3 regions of the Nocardia wallacei genome follow, and region 1 is predicted to be linked to each of the others. Evidence: riboswitches for the same ligand, from Rfam matches in the RefSeq annotation. Region 1 holds a riboswitch; each other region holds the start of a gene.
The links. A riboswitch is a leader RNA that binds a small molecule or an ion and turns the genes downstream of it on or off. The one in region 1 is predicted to bind S-adenosylmethionine.
Positions count from the first base shown of each region.

Region 2: another riboswitch for S-adenosylmethionine. It lies ahead of NWFMUON74_RS30775 (hypothetical protein); the one in region 1 lies ahead of NWFMUON74_RS33330 (rhodanese-like domain-containing protein).
Region 3: another riboswitch for S-adenosylmethionine. It lies ahead of NWFMUON74_RS01975 (aminotransferase class V-fold PLP-dependent enzyme); the one in region 1 lies ahead of NWFMUON74_RS33330 (rhodanese-like domain-containing protein).

Region 1 is NZ_AP023396.1:7,402,348-7,410,048, reverse strand. Features, by position in the region: gene NWFMUON74_RS33345 (amidohydrolase family protein) at 5-877, opposite strand; gene NWFMUON74_RS33340 (FAD-dependent oxidoreductase) at 941-2,329, opposite strand; gene NWFMUON74_RS33335 (Rv0361 family membrane protein) at 2,617-3,054, shown strand; SAM riboswitch class IV at 3,101-3,220, shown strand; gene NWFMUON74_RS33330 (rhodanese-like domain-containing protein) at 3,238-3,660, shown strand; gene NWFMUON74_RS33325 (O-succinylhomoserine sulfhydrylase) at 3,657-4,877, shown strand; gene nrdF (class 1b ribonucleoside-diphosphate reductase subunit beta) at 4,878-5,843, opposite strand; gene NWFMUON74_RS33315 (DJ-1/PfpI family protein) at 6,059-6,706, shown strand; gene NWFMUON74_RS33310 (MarR family winged helix-turn-helix transcriptional regulator) at 6,710-7,168, shown strand; gene NWFMUON74_RS33305 (HAD-IIA family hydrolase) at 7,189-7,701, opposite strand, start outside.
Region 2 is NZ_AP023396.1:6,843,416-6,851,116, forward strand. Features, by position in the region: gene NWFMUON74_RS30765 (MFS transporter) at 28-1,518, opposite strand; gene NWFMUON74_RS30770 (TetR/AcrR family transcriptional regulator) at 1,655-2,338, shown strand; SAM riboswitch class IV at 2,390-2,500, shown strand; gene NWFMUON74_RS30775 (hypothetical protein) at 2,588-2,836, shown strand; gene metX (homoserine O-acetyltransferase MetX) at 2,833-3,993, shown strand; gene NWFMUON74_RS30785 (DUF3017 domain-containing protein) at 4,009-4,326, opposite strand; gene NWFMUON74_RS30790 (tRNA (cytidine(34)-2'-O)-methyltransferase) at 4,399-4,875, shown strand; gene NWFMUON74_RS30795 (DUF167 domain-containing protein) at 4,886-5,116, opposite strand; gene NWFMUON74_RS30800 (DUF4349 domain-containing protein) at 5,073-6,581, opposite strand; gene NWFMUON74_RS35780 (glycoside hydrolase family 19 protein) at 6,805-7,701, opposite strand, start outside.
Region 3 is NZ_AP023396.1:425,059-432,759, forward strand. Features, by position in the region: gene NWFMUON74_RS01950 (NAD(P)H-dependent amine dehydrogenase family protein) at 1-212, opposite strand, end outside; gene NWFMUON74_RS01955 (SDR family oxidoreductase) at 223-1,011, opposite strand; gene NWFMUON74_RS01960 (TetR/AcrR family transcriptional regulator) at 1,183-1,806, shown strand; gene NWFMUON74_RS01965 (DUF2752 domain-containing protein) at 1,874-2,314, shown strand; gene NWFMUON74_RS01970 (hypothetical protein) at 2,370-2,558, shown strand; gene NWFMUON74_RS01975 (aminotransferase class V-fold PLP-dependent enzyme) at 2,616-3,956, opposite strand; SAM riboswitch class IV at 3,984-4,097, opposite strand; gene NWFMUON74_RS01980 (flavin reductase family protein) at 4,184-4,723, opposite strand; gene NWFMUON74_RS01985 (2-oxo-4-hydroxy-4-carboxy-5-ureidoimidazoline decarboxylase) at 4,821-5,141, opposite strand; gene NWFMUON74_RS01990 (crotonase/enoyl-CoA hydratase family protein) at 5,286-6,107, shown strand; gene NWFMUON74_RS36495 (AfsR/SARP family transcriptional regulator) at 6,186-7,701, shown strand, end outside.

The DNA.
Region 1 (7,701 bases):
CCAGCTACTCGATCACCGGCAGCGGCACCGTATCGGCGGGCGCGGGTTTCGGCAGGTCACGCCGGTCCAGCCGCAGCGTCGGCGGCTCCCCGCTCCGAATCGGCAAGGTGGGCACGGGGTCTTCGTGCGCGGCGCGCACCTTCACCGGCAGGCGGTAGAACGCGCGGGCGTTGTCCTCGAGCACCTTGTACATGTCGGTGCCGACGGCATCGGCGATCAGCTCGATATCCGAATCCCGGAACGGCCGCCCCGCGCGGGTGCCGGGCAGATCCGAGCCGAACATCAGCGCATCGGGATTGACCGTGTGGATCCGCCGCATCGCCGACACCACGTTCATCGACACCCGGCCGAATCCGGACGCCTTCACCCGAGCGCCGCGATCCACCAGGTTGAGCAGGTAGGGCAGGCAGTCGTCGGACATGCCCATGTGGTCGATCGACAGCGCCGGCAGCTTGGAGATCACCGGCTCCAGCGATCCCAGCATCGACCCGTCGATGTACAGCTCGACGTGCCACCCGGCGATGTCGTGCGCCCGCAACGCCGCCATCGTCAGCGTCACGATGTCACCGGCCGCCCGCTTGAGGTTGAACCGCAGCGCGCGCACGCCCGCCCGGTCCAGTTCGGCGATCTCCGCGTCGGAGGCGTCGGGATCCGGGTTCAGCACCCCCACCCAGTTCGGCCCGAGTTCGGCCAGCGCGGCCCGCATGAAGCCGGTGTCGGTGCCCTGGAACGACGCGCTGACCACGGCGCCACCGTCGATGTCGAAGCGCGACATGCGCTTTCGATAGTCACCGATGGTGTAGGGCCGCGGCAGGTAGCCCTCGTTCTCGCTCAGCGGGAACCGCGGATCGATGAGGTGGACATGGGCATCGAACACGTGATCAGCATGCCTCACAACGGTGACGAATGCGTAAGCCGTGGTAACGGCCGTGCGTTTGCCTCAGGCTTTGTGCGGTTCGCTGGCGGCGAGCATCTCGTGCCGCTCGACCACCTTGACGCGCTCGCGGCCCTGCGGCTCGCCGAGGGACCGTTCGTGCGCATCCAGCCGGTACCAGCCCGCCCAGGTGGTGAACGGGATGCCCTTGTCTTCCAGCCACGTCGTCACCGCTTCCGGGTCGCGCTCGGCGGCGGGGGTGAACTTCGCGGCGTCGTCGAGCAGGCAGGCGATGGTCTCGTTCGCGTCGCCCTTGGTGTGGCCGATCAGGCCGACCGGGCCGCGCTTGATCCAGCCGGTGACGTAGGTGGCGGGCACGAATCGCCGCGCCGGGTCGTCGGCGCTGTCGTCGGCGAGCACGCGGCCCGCCTCGTTCGGGACGGTGCCGGCCTGCTCGTCGAAGGGGAGCTGCGGGATGTTCTGCGACAGGTAGCCGACGGCCCGATACACCGCTTGCACGTCCCACTCGTTGTAGTCGCCGGTGCCCTTGACGTTGCCGGTGCCGTCGAGCTGGGTGCGCTCGGTGCGCAACCCGACGACCTTGCCGTCCTCGCCGAGGATCTCGTGCGGAGACTCGAAGAAGTGCAGGAACAGCTTGTGCGGACGGTTGCCCACATCGCGGATCGCCCACTGCTCCAAGGTGTTGCAGACCATGTCGACCTGCTTGGAGTGACGGCGCGCGGCCTCGGAGCCCTCGTCGTAGTCGATGTCCTCGGGGTCGACGATGACCTCGATGGTCGGCGAGTGGTCCAGCTCGCGCAGTTCCAGCGGGGTGAACTTGGCCTGCGCGGGACCGCGGCGGCCGAACACGTGCACCTCGATCGCCTTGTTGTGCTTGAGGCCCTCGTAGACGTTCGGCGGGATCTCGGTCGGCAGCAGTTCGTCGCCGGTCTTGGCGAGCACGCGGGCCACGTCGAGCGCGACGTTGCCGACGCCGAGCACGGCCACCTTCTCGGCGTCCAGCGGCCAGGAACGCGGCACGTCGGGGTGGCCGTCGTACCAGGAGACGAAGTCGGCGGCGCCGTAGGAGCCGTCCAGGTCGATGCCGGGCACGGGCAGCGCGCGGTCGGCGTTGGCGCCGGTGGAGAAGATCACCGCGTCGTAGAACCGCCGCATGTCCGACAGCGTGATGTCGGTGCCGTAGTCGATGTTGCCGAGCAGACGCACCTGCGGCTTGTCGAGGACCTTGTGCAGTGCGGTGACGATGCCCTTGATGCGGGGATGGTCGGGAGCGACTCCGTAGCGAATGAGCCCGAACGGTGCGGGCATCCGCTCGTAGAGGTCGATGCTCACCTCGGCATCGGACTTCATCAGGGCGTCGGCGGCGTAGATTCCGGCCGGTCCGGCGCCCACGATCGCAATGCGCAGTGGGTTGGTCGCACTGTATTCCGTCATTCTTACGCGCACCCTCTGGTAGAGAACTCTGTCGTCATGTACTCAGCCGTGTTGTTCAGCCGTCTTTTCTTAGCTTAGGCTAAGTTGACGTGCGGGCCGGGCTGCACCCCGCCGATCCGACATCCGCTCGATGCTGCTTCGTTGCTGTCCGAGATGTGGTTCGGACCCGGCCTGGGCCGGGCATTCTGTTGAGTCTATCGGTGCTCGCCGTGATCGTTATTCCCGGGATCCGCCGGGAAATGCCGATGTGATCCCTGGCACTCCGGCTCACCATGGATGATCGACGCATGACCGACGCCGACGAGCCGACCCCCATCGACCAGCGCGACAGCATCAAGTCACCGGTTCCGTTCATCGCGGCCGCGGTGGTGGCGGTGCTGGTGCTGGCGGGCATCGTCGCGCTCGCGCTGGCCCGGCCGGCTGAGAAGAATCTCACAGACGCGGACCGGGTCGCGATCGCCGCGCGGAATTTCGCCACCGCGCAGGCGGATTCGAACGCCGACCGCCGCGCCACCACCGCCTGCCGCGACTTCGACGCCGCTCGCTCGCCGCTGGGGCCGGAGGCGGTCGGCAAGGACGTCGAGATCGTGAAGGTCACCGACACCGTCGTCGACGGCGACCACGCGCGGGCCGCGGTGACCAGCCGCATCGACGGCCGCGAAACGACCTCGACCTGGACTTTGACCCGTGCCGACGGCGCCTGGCTGGTCTGCGACCGCCCATGAGCGGAGGTTTGACAGGCGACCTCGTGACCGGGCACTCTCAATTCCAGGTCATGAGCGCCAGCGCCAAGCCCCGGCTCGCTGGTCGGCAACCCTCCTCCGCGGTGGGGTGCTCCGGGTGACGACCTGGCCACGCATCGGTGTCCTCGCGGTGCGGCAAGTGCGGATTCTCAGGAGGTGCGAGAAGTGAGTTATGCGGGCGACATCACCCCGAAGCAGGCGTGGGACCTGTTGCGCGACAATCCCGATGCGGTTCTGGTCGACGTGCGGACCGAGGCCGAGTGGCGGTTCGTCGGGGTGCCGGACACCAGCTCGATCGATCGGCCGACGGCACTGATCGAATGGGTCGACGGGACGGGCGCGCCCAACGCGCAGTTCGTCGATCAGCTGAAGCAGGTACTGGCCGAGCGGAATCCGGACGGCGACGCCCCGGTGATCTTCCTCTGCCGGTCCGGGCAGCGCTCCATCGGTGCCGCGACCGCGGCGACGGCGGCCGGTTTCGCGCCGTCCTACAACGTGCTCGAGGGCTTCGAGGGCCCGCTGGATCCGCAGGGGCATCGCGGCGGCGCCGGCTGGCGCGCCCACGGACTCCCGTGGCGGCAGTCGTGATCACCGGCGGCGCGTTCGACAAGCCGCTGCCCGAGGGCGTGGGTCCGGCGACCCTGGGCGTGCGCGGCGGGCTGCGGCGATCCGGGTTCGAGGAGACCGCCGAGGCGCTGTATCTGTCCTCCGGTTTCGTGTACGAGAGCGCCGAGGCGGCCGAGGCCGCGTTCACCGGCGACGTCGAACATTTCGTGTACTCGCGCTACGGCAACCCGACGGTCGCCATGTTCGAGGAGCGGATGCGCCTGATCGAGGGCGCCGAGGCGTGCTTCGCCACCGCCAGTGGCATGTCGGCCGTATTCACCGCGCTCGCGGCGCTGCTGGGCGAGGGTGATCGGCTGGTGGCCGCGCGCAGCCTGTTCGGATCGTGTTTCGTGGTCTGCAACGAGATCCTGCCGCGCTGGGGCGTGGAGACCGTCTTCGTCGACGGGGAGGATCTCGATCAGTGGGCGGCGGCGCTGTCACAGCCCACCCAGGCGGTGTTCTTCGAGACGCCCTCGAACCCGATGCAGACCCTCGTCGATGTCCGCCGGGTGTCCGAGCTGGCGCATGCCGCGGGCGCGAAAGTGGTGCTGGACAACGTCTTCGCCACTCCGCTGCTGCAGCGCAGCCTGGATCTGGGCGCCGACATCGTGGTGTATTCGGGCACCAAGCACATCGACGGTCAGGGCCGGGTGCTCGGCGGCGCCATCCTGGGCCCGAACGACTACATCGACGGTCCGGTGAAGCACCTCATGCGCCACACCGGCCCGGCGCTGAGCGCGTTCAACGCCTGGACCCTGCTCAAAGGATTGGAGACCATGCCGCTGCGGGTGCGCCAGTCCGCGGAGTCGGCGCTGCGGGTGGCGGAATTCCTGGAGCGCCACCCCGCCGTCTCCTGGACGAAATACCCCTTCCTGCCATCACATCCGCAGTACGCGCTGGCGCGGGAGCAGATGTCGGCGGGCGGTACCGTCGTCACCTTCGAGCTCGCGTCCGGCAGCGGCGACGGTGCGGCGAAGAAACGCGCGTTCGAGGTGCTCAACCGGTTGCGCATCGTCGACATCTCCAACAACCTCGGCGACGCCAAGACCCTGATCACGCATCCGGCCACCACCACCCACCGGGCGATGGGACCGGAAGGGCGTGCGGCCGTGGGCATTACCGACGGCGTGGTGCGGATCTCGATCGGCCTGGAGGACGTCGAGGATCTGCTCGGCGATCTGGAACAGGCGCTGAGCTGATCAGAAGTCCCAGTCGGCGTCCTCGGTCTGCTGCTGTTTGCCGATGACGTAGGAACTGCCGGAGCCGGAGAAGAAGTCGTGGTTCTCGCCCGCGCCCGGATCGAGCGCGGCGAGGATCGACGGGTCGACCCGGCAGTCCTCGGGGGCGAAGGCGGGCTCGTAGCCGAGATTGCCCAGTGCGCGATTGGCGTTGAACCGCATGAACGGCAGGACGTCCGCGGTCCAGCCGACCTCGTCGTAGAGGTCGTGCGCGTACTCGATCTCGTTGGCGTACAGCGTGTGTAGCAGTTCGTAGGTGTAGTCGCGGTGGTCCCGGCGTTCGGCCTCGGACAACTCGGCCAGGCCGCGGCGGCACTTGTAGCCGATGTAGAAGCCGTGCACCGCTTCGTCTCTGATGATGAGCCGGACGAGATCGGCTGTGTTGGTGAGCTTTCCGCGTGCCGACCAGCGCATCGGCAGGAAGAAGCCGGAGTAGAACAGGAACGATTCCAGCATCACCGAGGCGGCCTTGCGCTTGTGCGCATCGTCGCCGCGGTAGTAGTCGACGATGATCTGCGCCTTGCGCTGCAGGTGCGGATTGGCCTCGGACCAGTCGAAGGCGGCGTCGATCTGGCGGGTGGAGCACAGCGTGGAGAAGATCGAGCTGTAGCTCTTGGCGTGCACCGACTCCATGAACGCGATGTTGGTCAGCACGGCCTCCTCGTGCGGGGTGATCGCGTCGGCCAGCATGGCGACCGCGCCCACGGTGGCCTGCGCCGTGTCCAGCAGTGTGAGGCCGGTGAAAACCCTGGTGGTGAGCTGTTGTTCGGTCGCGGTGAGCTGTTCCCAGGTGTGCAGGTCGTTGGACAGCGGTACCCGCTCCGGCAGCCAGAAGTTCCCGGTCAGCCGGTCCCAGACCGCGGCGTCCTGCGGGTCGGGCAGGCGGTTCCAGTTGATCGCGTGCACGCGGTCGACGAGTGTGGTCATGCGGCTCTCCGATCGGCGGGGTGGGGCGGGCTTACCATAGTTCGGGAAGGCTAACATTTAATTTCGGTTAGGCTAATAGCGGTGAATGGCCGTGTCGCATCCCTTTGCTTCCAGCCTGCGCGCGATCCGCGGTCCATGCACACGCGCGGCGGGGCGTGTCGTGTTCGCCAGGCGATCTGTTGACAGCATGCTGTCAAATATGACAGCATGCTGTCATGATGAAAACAGTGCACATGGCCGTTTACGACACGTTCGCCGATTGGGAGGTGGGACACGCCACCGCCCACCTCAACCGGCCGCTGTGGCAGCGCGAACCTGGCACGTGGCAGGTCCGGACGGTCGGCGCGACGGCGGATCCGGTCGTGTCGGCGGGCGGGATGCGAGTGGTTCCGGACATCACGCTGGCGGCGCTGTCACCGGCCGACAGCGCGATGCTGCTCCTGCCGGGCGCCGACACGTGGGTCACCGGCGAGCTGGCCGCCTTCGGCTGCAAGGCGGGGGAGTTCCTGGCGGCGGGCGTGCCCGTGGCGGGCATCTGCGGGGCCACCTTCGGCCTGGCGCTGGCGGGACTGCTCGACGACCGCCCGCACACCAGCAACGACGCGAGTTTCCTTGCCATGAGCGAATATTCGGGCGGAGCGCACTACGTCGCCGAACCGGCGGTGACGGCCGGCGATCTCATCACGGCCACCGGCACCCGGCCCGTCGAGTTCGCGCGGGCCGTGCTGGCGCGGCTGGGTGTCTACGAGCCGCACGTGCTCGATGCCTGGTACGCCCTCTACGGCAACAACGATCCGCAGGGCTTCTACGCGCTGGCCGAGTACGAGCAGCGGCGCTCGGCGCCCGAGCCCGCGGCGCACTGAGCGATGGCCGAGCAGACGATCCGCACCGAACAGGACCTGTTCGCTACCGCGGCGGTCACCACGTTCAAACTGAACGGCCAATTCCTCGCCGTCGCGGAGGAATTGGCTCGCCCGGCGGGTATCACCGTGGCGTGGTGGCAGGTGCTGGGCGCCATCCTGCGCGAGCCCCTGCCGGTCGCCGGAATCGCTCGCGAGATGGGTCTGGCCCGCCAGAGCGTGCAGCGCATCGCGGACCTGTTGGTAGCCAAGGGTTTCGCCGAATACCGCCCCAACCCCGCCCACCGCCGCGCCAAACTCGTCGCCGTCACCGAGACCGGCCACAACGCCGTCCGCCGCATCAACCCCCAGCACGCCGACATGGCGAAACGCCTTGCCGCCGAACTGGGCCCGGCTCGCCTGGCCGAGATCGCCGACGCCCTGACGGACCTGTCCGCGGCCCTGGACCGCCTCGAGGCGGGGTGAGGCACGCGGACAGGAGTGGTTCAGGCGTCCGCTACGGAAAACGGGTCGGAGGTGCGGCCCACCAGGTCGGCGACGGAGTCCACGACCGCGGTCGGGCGGTAGGGATAGTGCTCGACAGATGCCCGGGTGGAGATGCCGGAGGTGACGAGGATGGTGCGCATACCGGCCTCCAAACCCGCGATGACATCGGTGTCCATCCGGTCGCCGATCATGACCGAGGACTGGGAGTGAGCGCCGATGCGGCGCAGGGCGGAACGCATCATCAGCGGGTTGGGCTTGCCGATGTAGTACGGGTCGCGGCCGGTGGCACGGGTGATCAGGGCGGCGACCGAACCCGTGGCGGGCAGCACGCCCTCGCGGGACGGGCCGGTCGCGTCCGGATTCGTCGCGATGAAGCGAGCGCCACGCTCGACCAGCCGGATGGCGGTGGTGATCGCCTCGAAGGAGTAGGTGCGGGTCTCGCCGAGAACCACGTAGTCGGGGTCGCTGTCGGTCAGGACGTAGCCGATCTCGTGCAGCGCCGTGGTGAGGCC
Region 2 (7,701 bases), 560 kb from region 1:
CACCGGCCCTTCCCCGCCTGTGAGTAATCAGACAGCCATCGGCGCGTGCTCGGCGCCCTCCAGCAGGTTCTCCGGCTTGTCGCGGATCATCAGCGCGACGATCGCGATCGCGGCCAGGAAGAAACCCGCGCCGATGTAGAAGGCCACGTCGTAGCTGTGGATCGCGGCGCGGGCCATCAGGTTGTCGGCGGTCGGGTTGTTCTCGGCGTAGCGCTGGGCCACCTGCACCGAGATGGTGGTCAGCAGGGCCGTGCCGATCGCGCCGCCGACCTGCTGGGCGGCATTGAGCAGCGCACTGGCCACGCCGGAGTCCTTCTCCTCGACCTGGTGCAGCGCGGTGGTCTGCATGGACACGAACAGCGCTCCCATGCCCAGCGCGATGAGCACGGTGGCGGGCAGCACGGTCGCGGCGAAGCTGTCGCCGAAGTTCAGCTGTGCCAGGTAGAGCAGGCCCGCGATACCCAGCACGCCGCCGGCGATCATCAGCGGGCGCGGCCCGATGCGGGGCAGCAGCGCGCTGGCCACGCCCGCGGAGATCACGATGCCGACCGGGAACGGCAGGAACGCGACACCGGCCTTCAGCGGGCTGTAACCGAGGGTGATCTGCAGGTAGTAGCTCAGGTTGATGAACATCGCGAACATCGCGATCGGCACCAGCAATGCCACCAGGAACGAGCCGCCGCGGTTCAGCTCGCCCGGAATATGCAGCGGCAGTAGCGGATTGGCGCTGCGCCGTTCGATCGCCACGAACGCGATCAGCAGCGCCACCCCGGCGATCAGCAGCGCGAGCGTGGACGAGGCGAGCCAGCCGTCGTCGGCGGCGCGGCTGAAGCCGTACACGACCGAGATCAGGCCCAAGGTCACCGTCACCGCGCCCGGCACGTCGTAGCCGCCGGTCCGCGGCACGGGCACGTCCTTGATGACGAACGCGAACGCGCCGACCAGCGCCAGCAGCGCGACGGGCGTGTTCACCAGCAGGCACCAGCGCCAGTTGGCGTATTCGGTGAGCGCGCCACCGGCGATCAGGCCGATCGCCGCGCCACCGGCCGAGACGCCCGCGAAAACGCCGAAGGCCCTTGCCCTTTCGCGCGCCTCGGTGAAGGTCACCGACACCAGCGACAGCGCCGCCGGGGCCAGCAGCGCGCCGAACGCGCCTTGGAGCGCGCGGCCCGCGAACAGCTCGGCGGAGTTCTGCGCCAGCCCGGCCAGCGCCGAGGCGGCGGCGAAGCCGACCAGGCCGATCAGGAAGATCCGGCGGCGGCCCAGGTAGTCGGCGAGGCGGCCGCCGAGCAGCAGCAGGCCGCCGAAGATCAGCGTGTAGGCGGTGAGCACCCACTGTTTGTCGCCGTCGCTGATGCCCAGATCCTGCTGGGCGAACGGCAGCGAGATGGTCACGATCGTGGCGTCGAGCACCACCATGAGCTGGGCCAGGGCGATCACGCCCAGCGCCCACCAGCGGGCCGAGCTCTTGGGCTCGGTCGATATGTCGGGTGGAACGAGTGTCCCGGTTTCGGTCATGAGGGGGACTCCTGCATCGGAAGAAGTGTGCCGCCATCGTGTCATCGGACGACAATTGGCGTCAAGAGAAAAATGTCTGAGTGTGACATTTGGCGTCCATAGTCACATTCAGAGCGGTTAGCGATAGAATCGGGCCATGCTCGACTCATCGCCGCGTCCCGCCCAGGCCGGCCTGCGCGAACGCAAGAAGCAGCAGACCCGGCGCCGCATCATCGAGGTGGCGCTGCGGTTGTGCGACGCGAACGGGTTCGAGGCGACGACGGTCGAGCAGATCGCGGAGGCGGCCGACGTGTCGCCGCGCACGGTGAACCGGTACTTCGAACTGAAGGAGGACATCGTCCTCGCCCCGATCGAGGACTGGGGCAAGGCGATCGGGGCGGAGCTGCGCAAGCAGCCGGTCACCGGCAACGAACTACAGGCCCTGCTGGACACCTACCTGGCCGTCACCGCACAGAGCATCGCGGAGGGGGAGGTGCCGTTCGAGTGGTTCCAGCGGATGCAGCGGATCAGCCGGGCCAGCACCACGGTCCGCGCGCGCAGCATGGAGATCGCCGACACCAAGACCGTCGAGATCCACACCGCGCTCGCCGAGCGCATCGGCGCCGACAGCGAGTCCATGACCGTCCGGCTCATCGCGGCCACCTTCAACGCGATCCTGCGCACCGGCATGGAATGTGATGCCGAGGTGCCCGAGGGCGAACCGGCGGTCTCGGCGGAGGCCAGCGTGCGGGCGGTGCGCGGCGCCTACGACGAATTCGTCCGCCGCTGCGCGATTCCCGTGGCGGCGGCCGACGGCGGTGGCACCGGCTCGCGGCGATAGCGGCGACCTGGCCTCGCACCCGTCGCCGACGATCCGCTACCATCCCAGTCAGGTCATGAGTGCCAGCGCCAAGCCCCGGCTCGCTGGCCGGCAACCCTCCAGTTGCGGTGGGGTGCTCCGGGTGATGACCGGGCTCTCGAAAGCCGAGAGCAAGCGCGACTTATCAGGAGGTCCCCGAAATGTGTTGTTGCCGGTCGCTACCCGAGCCCCGCTGACAGCCGCATACGGCCCCTTCACCTGGAGTAGTACATGAGCGACTCGACTGCTGCTGTCTGCGACCCGGCGAACATCTCCTACGGCCCGCGCGGCACCGAGCATCCGATGCCGTCCGGTCGTATCGCTACCATCGAAGACGTGTGTTCTCCCCTGCTCGCTCCGGCATCGGCCCAGCATGCGCGGCCGTCGCGCGGCGGGCGCCCGGTCACCGGCGGGGCGGCGCACGGCATCGATCACGTTCCGGCCGGCCGCTGTGGCGGGCCCGCGACGGCGGCGCGGTGACCGTGAGCACCGAACCGACGACGGCCCGGTCGGCCGCCGCTGCCCTGTTGCCCCCGCCGGACGGCACGCTCGGCACCATCGCCGTCGGCGCGGTCCGGCTGGAGAACGGGGCGGTGATCCCCGAGGTCGAGCTGGCCGTGCAGCGCTGGGGCGAGTTGTCGCCCGACGCGGACAACGTCGTACTCATCGAGCACGCGCTGACCGGCGACTCGCACGTGGTGGGTCCGCCGGACGAGGTGCATCCGCTGCCGGGCTGGTGGGACGGCATCGTGGGGCCGGGAGCCCCGCTCGACACCGACCAGTGGTGCGTGATCGCCACCAATGTGCTCGGCGGCTGCCAGGGCAGCACCGGGCCGTCCTCCCTCGCACCGGACGGAAAGCCCTGGGGCGCAAGGTTTCCCGAAATCTCCATCCGTGATCAGGTGACCGCCGAAGTGGCGCTGTGTGACCTGCTCGGCATCGAGCGGCTCGCCGCGGTGGTCGGCGGATCGATGGGCGGGATGCGGGTGCTGGAGTGGATGGTCGGCTCTCCGCAGCGGGTCGAGGCCGCGCTGGTGCTGGCCGTCGGAGCGCGCGCCACCGCCGACCAGATCGGCACCCAGACCACCCAGATCGCCGCGATCCAGGCCGATCCGAACTGGCAGGGCGGCAACTATCACGGCACCGGGCGCGCGCCGATCGCCGGGCTGGGGATCGCCCGCCGCATCGCGCACCTGTCCTACCGCACCGAATTCGAGCTCGACCACCGTTTCGAGAATCACGCGCAGGGCGACGAGGATCCGCGCGCCGGCGGCCGTTACGCGGTGCAGAGCTACCTGGAGTATCAGGCGCAGAAGCTGGTGCACCGGTTCGACGCGGCCACCTACGTGCTGCTGACCGAGGCGATGAACCGCCACGACGTGGGCCGCGGGCGCGGCGGGATCGCGGCCGCGCTGGCGGCCACCCCGGTGCCGTGCATCGTGGGCGGCGTCGACTCGGATCGGCTGTATCCGCTGCGCACGCAGCAGGAGCTGGCCGATCTGCTGCCGGGCTGCCGCGGCCTCGAGGTCGTGCACTCGCGCGACGGGCACGACGGGTTCCTCACCGAGACCGAGGCGGTCGGCAAGCTGCTGATGGAGACGATGGAGCTGGTGCACTCGGCGCGGGCCGCGCGCTGAGCCGGCGGTTCGCCGTCAGCCGACGCCCAGGCTGTTGATGGTCGCGGCCAGGGCGATGACGGCGCCGCCGAGCACCGCGTAGGCGCCGACGTCGAAAGGCTTGCTGCGCACCGCGAGCAACCCGACCCGGGCGGTCGGCAGGCAGGCCCGCAATGTCGCCGCCAGCAGCGTCGCCCCGCCGATCACGTACGCGCCGCGCCGCCAGCGGTCCTGCGCCACGAACACCACTGCCACCAGCAGCACCGCCACCACGAGCAACAGCGGCAGGTGGTTGCGGAAGAACCGGCCGGACGGGCCGGAGTGCTGTGCGGGAGCTGCGGGGGCCTCGGTCACGCCCCGATTCTCGCATTGCGCGCGCGGGTCCCGCCGATGTGGCACCGAGGCGGTCGATTCTGGGGTCGTGCGATGCTTGTCGCCGTGCTCCATGTGGTGTTCTTCGAGCCCCGTATCCCGCCCAACACGGGTAACGCGGTCCGTCTGGCGGCCGGCACCGGCTGTGAGCTGCATCTGATCGAGCCGCTCGGCTTCGATCTGTCCGAACCGAAGCTGCGCCGGGCTGGGCTGGATTACCACGATCTGGCGTCGGTTACCGTGCACGCGAATCTCGCCGCCGCATGGCAGGCCATCCGGCCCGAGCGGGTGTACGCCTTCACCACCAAGGCGACGACGCGCAACACCGATATCGCCTATCGCAAAGGCGATGTGCTGTTGTTCGGGCCCGAGCCGACCGGGTTGCCCGAGGAGGTGCTCGCGGACTCCCGCATCACCGATCAGCTGCGGATTCCGATGCTGCCCGGGCGGCGGTCGATGAATCTGTCCAATGCGGCGGCGGTGGCGGTCTATGAGGCGTGGCGACAGCTGGGGTTCCCGGGCGCGGTGTAGGGCGTCGGCGTCAACCGATCTCGAAGCGCTTGAGTCCGGACGTGGCTCCCGCCGTGAGCCGGATCGAGCTTTTCGGAACGCCGTAGTGCGCGGCCAGCAGGTCGATGGCGGCCTTGTTCGCCTTGCCCTCGACGGCGGGAGCGCGCACGTAGAGCTGTAGCGTGCCGTCGCCGAGGGTTTCGACCAGCGGTCCCTCCCTACTGTTGGGCTTGATCACCGCCCGGACGACGGTCGGCGGCATCGGCACCCCCCGGCTCCGCCGTTCCGGCCTGCTGCGGTGAACCCTCTTCCGCAGCAGCACCTTTCCCCCGCCCCGACCCCTTCTCATCGGCGTCTCCTCCTGGAGCCGACACCTTCTCGCCCGCAGCAGTCTCCGCGGGGGCCGATCCCCCCTCACCCACAGCAGCTTTCGCCGGGGACGATGCCCCCTCGCCCGCAACAGCTTTCGCTGAGGCTGATGCCTTCTCGGCCGCAGCAGCTTGCGCCGGGGACGATGTCCCCTCGCCCGCAGCAGGTTCCGCCGAGGCCGATGCGCCCTCACCCACAACAGGTTCCGCCGAGGCCGATGCGCCCTCACCCACAACAGGTTCCGCCGAAGCCGATACCCCCTCACACACAACAGGTTCCGCTGAGGCCGATACCCCCTCACCCACAACAGGTTCCGCTGAGGCCGATGCCTTCTCGGCTGCAGGAGCTTGCGCCGGGGCCGATACCTCCTCTGCCGCAGTAGCTTGCGCCGGGCCCGATGTCCTCTCGGCCGTAGTGGTTTCCGCAGGGGACGGCGCGGCCGCGGTGGCCGGTTGGCGCTCCGATTCCGAGCGTGTCGGCGGGGGCTGGTGCGGTGCGGGGGAACGGCGCCTGGTTGCCAAGCGGACGACGCCCCAGGCGAGGGCGGCGAGGACCAGGAGGAAGGCCAGCCACGGGAGTGCGTTGCCGGTGGACTTCAGCGCTCGCAGCAGTGAATTCCAGCCGTCGACGATGCGGTTCCAGTAGTTGTCGGGCTTCGAGCCCGGCGGCTCGTCGGTGCTGAGCTGGACGGTGAGCGTGGACAGGGCGACCTCGTCGTCCAGCTGACGTTTGCGGGCGGTGAGGCTGTCCAGCTCGCCCTGCCGACTCGACAGCGCGTTCTCGGCGGCGATCAGGTCGGCGGTGGTGGCCGCGCCCGACACCAGCGCGCGCAGCCGATCGACCGAGGCCTGCAGGGCCTTGATCCGGGCGTCGAGGTCCTGCCACTGCATGGTCACGTCCGAGCGTTCGGTCGTCACACTGGTGACCTCGCCGATGCCGCCGAGCCCGTCGACGAAGGCGTCGGTCTTGTCGGCGGGCACCCGGATGGTCAGTGTCGCACGGGGTTCGGTGGTGTCGGTGCCGGGCTGCTCGGAGCGGCTGTCCACCCGGCCGTCGAGGGTCCGCACCCGGTCGGCGACCTTACCGGCGGCTCCGATCGGGTCGTCGGTGGTGATGTCGACGCTGCCGGTGACGATCTCCTTGCGCTCGACGGTGGCGTCGGCGGAGTCGCTGTTCTGCTGCTTCGGGCTCGCGGGCCCGGACTCGCGCAGGGCGGGCGGACCGGACGGCGCGGTCGCCGCGTACGGAGCGCCCCGGGCACCCGATCCCTTCTCGGAATCGGAGTGCTCGGATCCGCCACACCCGGCCAGCAATGCCAGGGCCAGCAGGCCGACCGGCAGGACAGCGAGTCTTCTCATGGGACGCAGCGTAGCCACCCGCCGGACATTTCACCCGTGATCCGGCACCGACCGTAATCGTGGTGGTGGCCGCTCTCCGGGCGCCCCCCTGCGGCCGCATCGCCATTCGCGGTGTTCGCCAGCGCGGAGAGGATGGCCGGGTGCATACGGGTGGATCCGCCCACCCGCCATTCGGCGTCGCGAGCTGTGTGCGCGACCCGGCGGGCCACCCCGGTTCGGGCAGTCATCCGAGGACCTCCAGAGCGCGGGCGTAGTACTCCTGCCTGGCGGCCAGGCCGTTGTAGCCGCCGTTGACGGCTCGGGTGACGGCGGCGAAATCGTCGGCGTCGGCCAGGGCGTTGATGTTGCGGGAGGTCCAGTACCACTGGGCGATTCGGAAACCGATATCCGGCTGGGCGGCAAGCTCCGGGTTGGCCTCGAGGTCGAGGCCGAGAGCCGCACCGGCCTCCCGGTAGTTCGCGCGTCCGGTCAGCTGGATGGGCCCGCGGCCGTGATAACGCGGCCCGTCACCGGGTTCGGTGTTGCCCGCCGCGGTATTCGGCCGGCCCGGGTCGTACTGGCTGAAATAGTCGTCGTCGCCCAGTTCCTCGAAATAGCGGAGCTGGCAACTCTCATGGGCCAACTGAGCCAAGAAGGCGGCCTGCCGAGGCGGCGTAGTGATGTCGCCCTCCCGCATGGCAGCGTTCAGTGCGGGCAGATACTCCCCGGCCAGCTCCGCAGACAGATCCGGCATGATCGCCACCAGCTGTTCAACGCTGACCCCACCCGGCGGCGGGTCGATCACCGCGGGCGGCAGCAGCGGGACGAAATTCCCTGCCGCCGAACCGGTTTCAATCTCACCGTGCCCCGCCACCGCCGCGGCCGGGATCGTCGGCGCGGACAGGGGACCCGCACCGCCCTGCGCGGTCGACACAGCCGATTGTTGCTGCCCATCGGCGGGAATCAGGGCGGCTGCCGAAGTTTCGGTCTGCGGGCCTTCCTCGTTCCCCGGCCCTTCCGGTACGGCGTCCTCGTCCGATACCTGCCGTGCACTCCCCTCCTCGCCCGATTCCCGCAGGTCATCGTCCTCACGTGGCTCCCGGGAACTACCGTCCTCTCCCGACTTCCCTGAACCACCGCA
Region 3 (7,701 bases), 860 kb from region 1:
TCGGGTTTCAGGTCGAGCAGCGCCTCGGCGTCGGTGGTGGCGAGGATGCCGGTCGGCTCGTCGAGCCCGGCCAGTTCGGCGGCGTCCTTGCCCGCCTTCGCCGCGCTGGAGACCCAGACTCCGACGAGTTCCAGTTCGGGCCGGGCGATTACGGATCGCAGCGACCACCGGCCGACATTGCCGGTGCTCCACTGCACTACGCGATAGGTCATCGTGCGCTCCTCACAGATCCGGAAGTCCCAGTTCGAGATTCGGGCTTTCGATGCCGCCGTCGACCTCGAGAACCTTTCCGGTGACATAGCCGCCGGCGCGCGAACTCAGGTAGACGATGGCGGCGGCGATCTCCCACGGTTCGCCGAGGCGATGCAGCGGCGTGGCCGCCTCCATACGCTGCTTGATCTCCGGCTGCTGGGCAACGACATCCAGCGCGGAGGTCAGTACCGAGCCGACCGCGATCGCGTTCACCCGGATGCGCGGCGCGAGATCGGTTGCGGCCAAACGGGTCCAGTGCGCCAGCGCGGCCTTGGCGGTGCCGTAGGCGAGGAAGCCGCGGCCGGGGGAGCGGCCCATCATCGAGGTGATGTTGACGACCGAGCCGCCGTCGCCGGACAGCATGTGCGGCACCGCCGCCTGGGTGAGGGCGTGCGCGGTGGACACGTTGAACCGGAAGGCGTCCTCCAGGAATTCCGGTGTGGTGGTGAGGAAGGTGTTCGGCATGGTGCCGCCGACATTGTTGACGACGATGTCGAGGCGGCCCAACTCGCCGGCGGCGGTGTCGGCGAACGCGGTGACGGCCGACAGGTCGGATAGGTCGCAGGGCACGGTGACGACGCGGCGGCCGAGCGCGCGGATCTTGTCCGCCACCTCGTCCAGCTGGGTGGCGGTGCGGGCGGCGATGGCGACGTCGGCCCCGGCCTCGGCGAGTGCCAGCGCGGTGGCGGCGCCGATGCCGCGGCCCGCACCGGTGATGACGGCGACGCGGCCGTCGAGACGGAAATTGTCCAGGATCATCGCGAGGTGATTCCTCCTCCGGACCGCCGCGCGGGTGGTCCTGTATCTATCGGAAGCGGTGCCCGGAAGGCGATCATCACCGTGAGCACCGTCACACGCAGACTTTAAGCAATGGTGCTTAATTGTCAAGATGTACTTCTCAACATGCTGGTAGGGCGCTATCGTTCAGCTGTGGAGACAACGGCCCGGGAGCGGCTCATCCTGGCGGCGGAGCGATTGATCGCCGAGCGCGGTCCGACCGTGCCGCTGCGCGATATCGCCGCGGCGGCGGGGCAGCGCAACAATTCCGCGATCCAGTACCACTTCGGCTCCCGCGACGGCCTCATCGCCGCGATCGTCGAACACCGGCTGGCGACGCTCGAGGTGCGCCGCCTGGAATTGCTTGCCGAGCAAGCGGGTTCGGCCGAGTCGGTGCATGCTCTGCTGGAGGCGCTGGTCATCCCCATGTTCGAACTGGGCGCGCACCACGGAATCGGCCACTACGCCCGATTCCTGGAACAAATCCGGACACATCCGGCCGTGACGGACGCGGCCAACCTCGACACCGCCGCGCGCACCTCGGTGCGGGTGATCATGCGCGGCCTGCAGCGCAAGCTGCCCGAACTCCCGCCACGGCTGCGCATCCGGCGGTTGCGTGCGCTGCCGACCGTGCTGTTCGCCCTGCTCGCCGACCATGAACGCGCCGTCGAATCGGGCCGCGTGGCCGCCGATGACGAATCGGCCTGGGGAGAACTCGTGGACATGCTCGCGGGCACACTCACCGCACCCGTTGTGGAGGGCGCGCCCGTACGGTGAGCGGTCGCCCACCGCCCGCCCGACTGACCTGGCGGCAGGCAGTTCACGGCGGCTACCGTGGACGACTGTGGATATCGCGCACGTGCAGGCCGAGACTCGCCCGCGATGGCGGGGACTCGGGCAACCCGCCCTCGTGGCGGGCGGGGCGGCGGCCGTGGGCGCGCTGCTGCATTTCCGGGACCCGCACGTGCCGGGGTCCTACAGCATCTGCCCGTTCTACGCGCTGACCGGTTGGTGGTGTCCGGGCTGCGGCGGGTTGCGGGCTGTGCACAACCTCACCGACGGCCGGATTCTCGATGCTGTGCACAGCAATGTGCTGTTGGTGCCGCTGCTGGTGGGATTCGTGGTGTGGTGGGGACATTGGGCGCTGCGGAACTGGCGCGGGCAACCCGGGCGGCCGTTCCCGTTCTCGATCGGCCGCACCCAACTGGTGGTGATTCTCGCGTTGTTCACAGTGTTCACCGTGTTCCGCAACACCCCGTGGGGCACCTGGCTGGCGCCCGTGTGAACAGATCGCGGCGCGGTCCCTGTGGGAAGCGCCGCCGACTGGGCATGCTCAGGGTATGGCTGATTCACTGAGAACACGGATACGCGAGAAGATCCTGCGGCAGCTGAACGAGGACGGCGCACCGGACCCCGAACAGGACGACACCCGTCAGCTCTCCGTCGAGAACGACCTCGAACTGCTCGACGCGATCGGCGACGACGACCCCATGCTCGAGGAACTCGCCGAGCGCTATCTCACGCCCTGACCACGCGCGAGATGCCCGCCGACCGCGGGTTTCGCGCGGCCGCCGTGCGAGCCCGACTCAGGCGGTGCAGGGCGCCGCGCCCGCGACCGTTCCCGGAACGAGGCGCTCCCGAGTCTCCGGCACCGGATTCCACTGACCTTCGCCACGGCTGTAGGCCCAGGCCGAACCCTCGTGCACCAGCGCGGTGACCGCATCGACCAGCCGGTCCACGTCTTCGGCGCAGGTGCCCAGCCCGATGCTGGCGCGCAGCGCACCGTCCACGCCCAGACGGGCCAGCAGCGGATGCGCGCAGAACCGCCCGTCGCGCACCCCGATGCCGTGTTCGGCCGACAGGTAGGCGGCGACATGGCCCGGCTCGTAGCCGTCCACGGTGAACGCGACGATGCCGACGCCATCGGTGCTGTCCGACCAGATGCGCAGCAAGCGCACTCCCGCAACGGTTTCCAGGCCGGCGCGCAGCCGCTCGGTGAGATGCCGCTCGTGCTCGCCGACCACATCGTCGTCCAGCTCGGCCAGGGTGTCGCAGGCGGCGGCCAGCGCGGCCGCGCCCAGGACGTTCGGTGAGCCGCCCTCGTGCCGCTGCGGGGCCTGCGCCCAGTGCGCGGTCGTGACGGTCACCTCGCGTACCGCGCCGCCGCCCGCGAGATACGGTTCGGCGGCGTCGAACCAGTCTCGGCGGCCCACCAGCACGCCCGCGCCGAACGGTGCGTAGAGCTTGTGGCCGGAGCAGGCCAGATAGTCGATCCCGCTGGCGCGCAGGTCGATTCGGCGATGCGGCGCCAGCTGGGCCGCGTCGACCAGAATGCGGGCGCCGCATTGATGCGCGATGGTAGCCAGGCGGTCCAGCGGCAGTAGCTCGCCGGTTACGTTCGACGCGCCGGTAACCGCAAGCAGCGCAGCGGGTTTGGTGCACAGTTCGGCGACGAGGCGGCGGATCGTCTCCTCGATCGTGTCCGCGGCCGGGACCACTCGGCGGCCGTGCCGGGTCCACGGCAGGAAGTTGGCGTGATGCTCGATGTCGAGGACCACGGTGTCGCCCGGCACGCACGACGCCAGCAGGTTCAACGCGTCGGTGGTGTTGCGGGTGAATACGACCACCTGGTCGTCGGCGCAGTTCAGGAAGCGTGCGACCGAGCCGCGGGCGGCCTCGTAGCAGTCGGTCGAGATCCGGGAGGCGTAGCCCGCGCCGCGGTGCACGCTGGCGTAGTAGGGCAGCAACTCGTTCACCCGGTCGGTGACCTGGGCCAGCGCGGGCGCGCTGGCGGCGTAGTCGAAATTGGCGTAGCGGCGAGTTCCGCCCTGCACCAAGGGAACTCGCAGATCGCATCCGGAGACGCGAGCAACGGCGGCGCGGGTGCGGTCGAGAGCGGAGGTCATCACGTCAACCCTTCGGGTCATGGGACTCCGGGGAAAACGGGTGATCGGAGTCCGCGCTTGCCGTGCCCGGTCGGGCAGCGGCCCGGTCGTCACCCGGAGCACCCCACCGCGGAGGAGGGTTGCCGGCCAGCAAGCCGGGGCTTGACGCTGGCACTCATGACCTGGCCCGAGATTCGCAGACGCCCGGCCCTCTTGTCAAGCCTCGGCGAACGCACGGGCAGTCCGTGCCGGGGGGCGGGCGGTCCGATTCAGTCCAAACCCATCGGGCGGTGGTAGCTGCCGTTGTAGTAGAGCAGGGGGGCGGCTATCGGCTGGTCGCCGGTATTGTCGTGGACGCGGGTGGCCAGGCCGATCACCAGGGTGTGGTCGCCGATGGGGATGAGTTGGCGCACAACGGCTCTCACCCAGATGGGGGTGCCGTGCAGGACCGGTTCGCCGGTGTCCAGGCGGGTCCACAGGGAGTGGTCGGCGAAGCGTTCCTCGGCGGTTCGGGAGAACCGCTGCGCCAGATGCCGCTGATGCTCGCCCAGGAAGTGCACGACCACCGAGTCGGCGGCCAGCATGGCGTCGATGCTCGACGAGGTGTGCGCGATGTTGAACGAGATCAGCGGCGGGTCCAGCGACAGTGACGCGAAAGAGGTGGCGGTGAAGCCCACCGGCCGGGTCGCCGAGTCCAGGGTGACGATGGTGACGCCGGCGGGGTAGTGCCGCATCGCGGACCGGTACTGGGACGCGGTGATTCCGCTCAGGTCGTCGGGTACCTCGAGTTCGGCATCGGAGGAACTCATGTCACCGCCTCGGCGCCGCTCGCGGGCGCGGTCTCGCTGGGTTCGTACAGTCCCAACCTACGTTGCCCGCGCGGCGGCTATTCCGGCCGCGGCCCGTTCAGTACTCCGGATAGCCGTCGGAGGGGCCGAGTAACCGGTTGATGCGCTCGCGGGTGAGGCGGGTCAGTAGCTCCGTGGTCCGCTCCGTGAACTCCTGCCGGACGAAGGAGTCGAAGAGGCGGTCCCGATCCGCCTCGGACAGTGCGGGCAACTCGACCTCCGCGGCCTTCAGCAGCGCCGCTCGGTCGGGGTAGGGGCGGCCGTCGGCCACCTTCTCCGCCCACGTCACGGAGCAACAGCAGGAGTAGAGCGCGTGTATCGCGCGAGTGCGGGGGAGCGAATTGAAACGTTCCAGGCCGATGCCCTTGTGCATCACCATGGTGGCCTCCGGGAAACCGAGGCGGCGAATCCTGAGGTAGCGATCGTCGCACCGCCACGCCGCCGTCGGCAGTCGTTCGCTGTGAATGTTGCACAGGATTTACACGGTGCGGACCGCCCGAGGACGGGCCGCTACGCTGGACAAATGACTGAATGGAAGGCTTTCACAGTCGAGCGCGAGGATCGCGTCGCACAGGTGACGTTGATCGGCCCGGGTAAGGGCAACACGATGGGCCCGGACTTCTGGCGGGAACTGCCGCTGGTCTTCGGTGAACTCGACGCCGATCCGGAGGTGCGGGCGATCGTGCTCACCGGCTCGGGCCGGAATTTCTCCTACGGCCTCGATCTGCAGGCGATGAGCCCGCTGTTCGGCGCGCTGCTGGCCGACCGGGCCCTGGCCGCGCCGCGCACCGCCTTCCTGCACGATGTCCGGCGGCTGCAGGCCGCGGTGACCGCCGTGGCCGATTGCCGCAAGCCGGTGATCGCCGCGGTCTCCGGCTGGTGTGTCGGCGGCGGCCTCGATTTGATCGCCGCCGCCGATATCCGGCTGGCCAGCGCCGAGGCCACCTTCAGCCTGCGCGAGGCCAAGGTCGCCATCGTGGCCGACGTCGGCTCGCTGCACCGGCTGCCCGGCATCATCGGCGAGGGCCACCTGCGCGAACTCGCCTACACCGGCAAGGACATCGACGCCGCCCGCGCCGAGCGCATCGGCCTGGTCAACGACGTGCACGCCGACCAGGCCGCGGTGCTCGACGCCGCGCACGCCATGGCCCGCGAGATCGCCGCCAACCCGCCGCTGGTGGTGCAGGGGATCAAGGACGTGCTCGATCAGCCCAAGGCGGGGCGGATCGCCGACGGGCTGCGCTACGTCTCGGCGTGGAACGCGGCCTTCCTGCCGTCGGAGGATCTCACCGAGGCCGTTCAGGCGGTGTTCGAGAAGCGGCCGCCGGAATTCGAGGGCCGGTAACCACAGGCTTCCTGTACGACTGTTCAGCATCATCGTCTACCGTCTCTGCACAACGTTCGTGTGTTGTGGACAGGACCGATGCTGAAGTTCGCCGTGCTGGGTGAGGTACGAGCTTGGCGCGGCGAGAACCCGCTGGATCTCGGCCCCAAGCAGCGCCGAGCCGTGCTCGCGGCCCTGTTGCTGCGACGCGGTCGCTCGGCCACGGTGGCGGATCTGGTCGCCGATGTCTGGGGTGAGCGCGCCACCGCGAGCGCGGTCGGCGCGCTGCGCAATCACATCCTGCACCTGCGCAAGGTCCTCGAACCCGATCGGGCCGCGGGCACGCCGCCCGCGGTGCTGGTCGGATTCGCGGGCGGGTACGCGCTGCGGCTGCCGCCCGCCGCGGTCGACGTGGACCTGGCCGAGCAGTACGCGACCGAGGCCGAGCGCACCTCCGACGCCGCCGTGGCCCACGAGCGCCTGCAGACCGCGCTGAGCCTGTGGGCCGGTACGCCGTTGGCGGGCCTGCCCGGCCCGCACGCCGAACGCCGCCGCGCCCAGCTGACCGAACGCCGGTTGAGCCTGCTGGAACGCCGCCTCGAGGCCGACCTGCGCCTGGGCCGCCACGCCGAGGCGATCGCCGAATTGCAGCCGCTGGCCGCGGAACATCCGTTGCGGGAGAAGACTCGTGAGCTGTTGATGACGGCGTTCTACCACGCCGGGCGGCGGGCCGAGGCGCTCGCGGTGTTCACCGATACGCGGCACACCCTCGTCGAATCGCTGGGGCTGGAACCCGGTCCCCGGCTGGTCGATCTGCAGCAGCGCATTCTGCGCGCGGAACCCGCGCCGACGCGCCCGGCGCCCGTCGCCGAGCCGGTCCGGGTGGCGCAGTTGCCCGCCGATATCGCCGATTTCACCGGTCGCGCCGACTGCGTGCGTCGCCTGGTCGAGCGCCTCACCGTGCCCGGCGGGGCGGTGCCGGTGTGCGCGATCGCGGGTATGGGCGGGGTCGGCAAGAGCACGCTGGCCGTGCACGTCGCGCACCTGGTCCGAGCACATTTTCCGGACGGGCAGCTGCATGTCGATCTGCACGGATTCGAGTGCCGCGGCTCCGCGGCGGACACCCTCGGTGACTTCCTGCGCGCGCTCGGTGTGCCGGAGGGCGAGATCGCGGCGTCGGCGCAGCAGCGTGCCGCCCAGTTCCGCAGCCGGCTGGACGGCAAGCGGGTACTGGTGGTGCTCGACAACGCCCGGGACGCCGAACAGGTGACGCCGCTGATCCCGGGGACCCCGGGCTCGGCGGTGCTGATCACCAGCCGGTCCGCGCTGCCCGAACTGCCCGGCGCGGTCGGCGTGCGACTGGCCGAGATGACCGCGGCGGAGGCCGCCACCCTGCTGGCCCGCATCGTCGGGGCCGAGCGGGTCGACGCCGAACCGGAGGCCGCCGAGGCGGTGGTGCGCGCCTGCGGGCGGCTGCCGCTGGCGGTGCGGATCATCGGGGCGCGCCTGGCGAGCCGACCGCGCTGGACGATCGCCGCGATCGCCGACCGGCTGGCCGATTCCCGGCGGCGGCTGGGGCTGCTCCGTACCGGCGACCTCGCGGTCGAACCGGTCT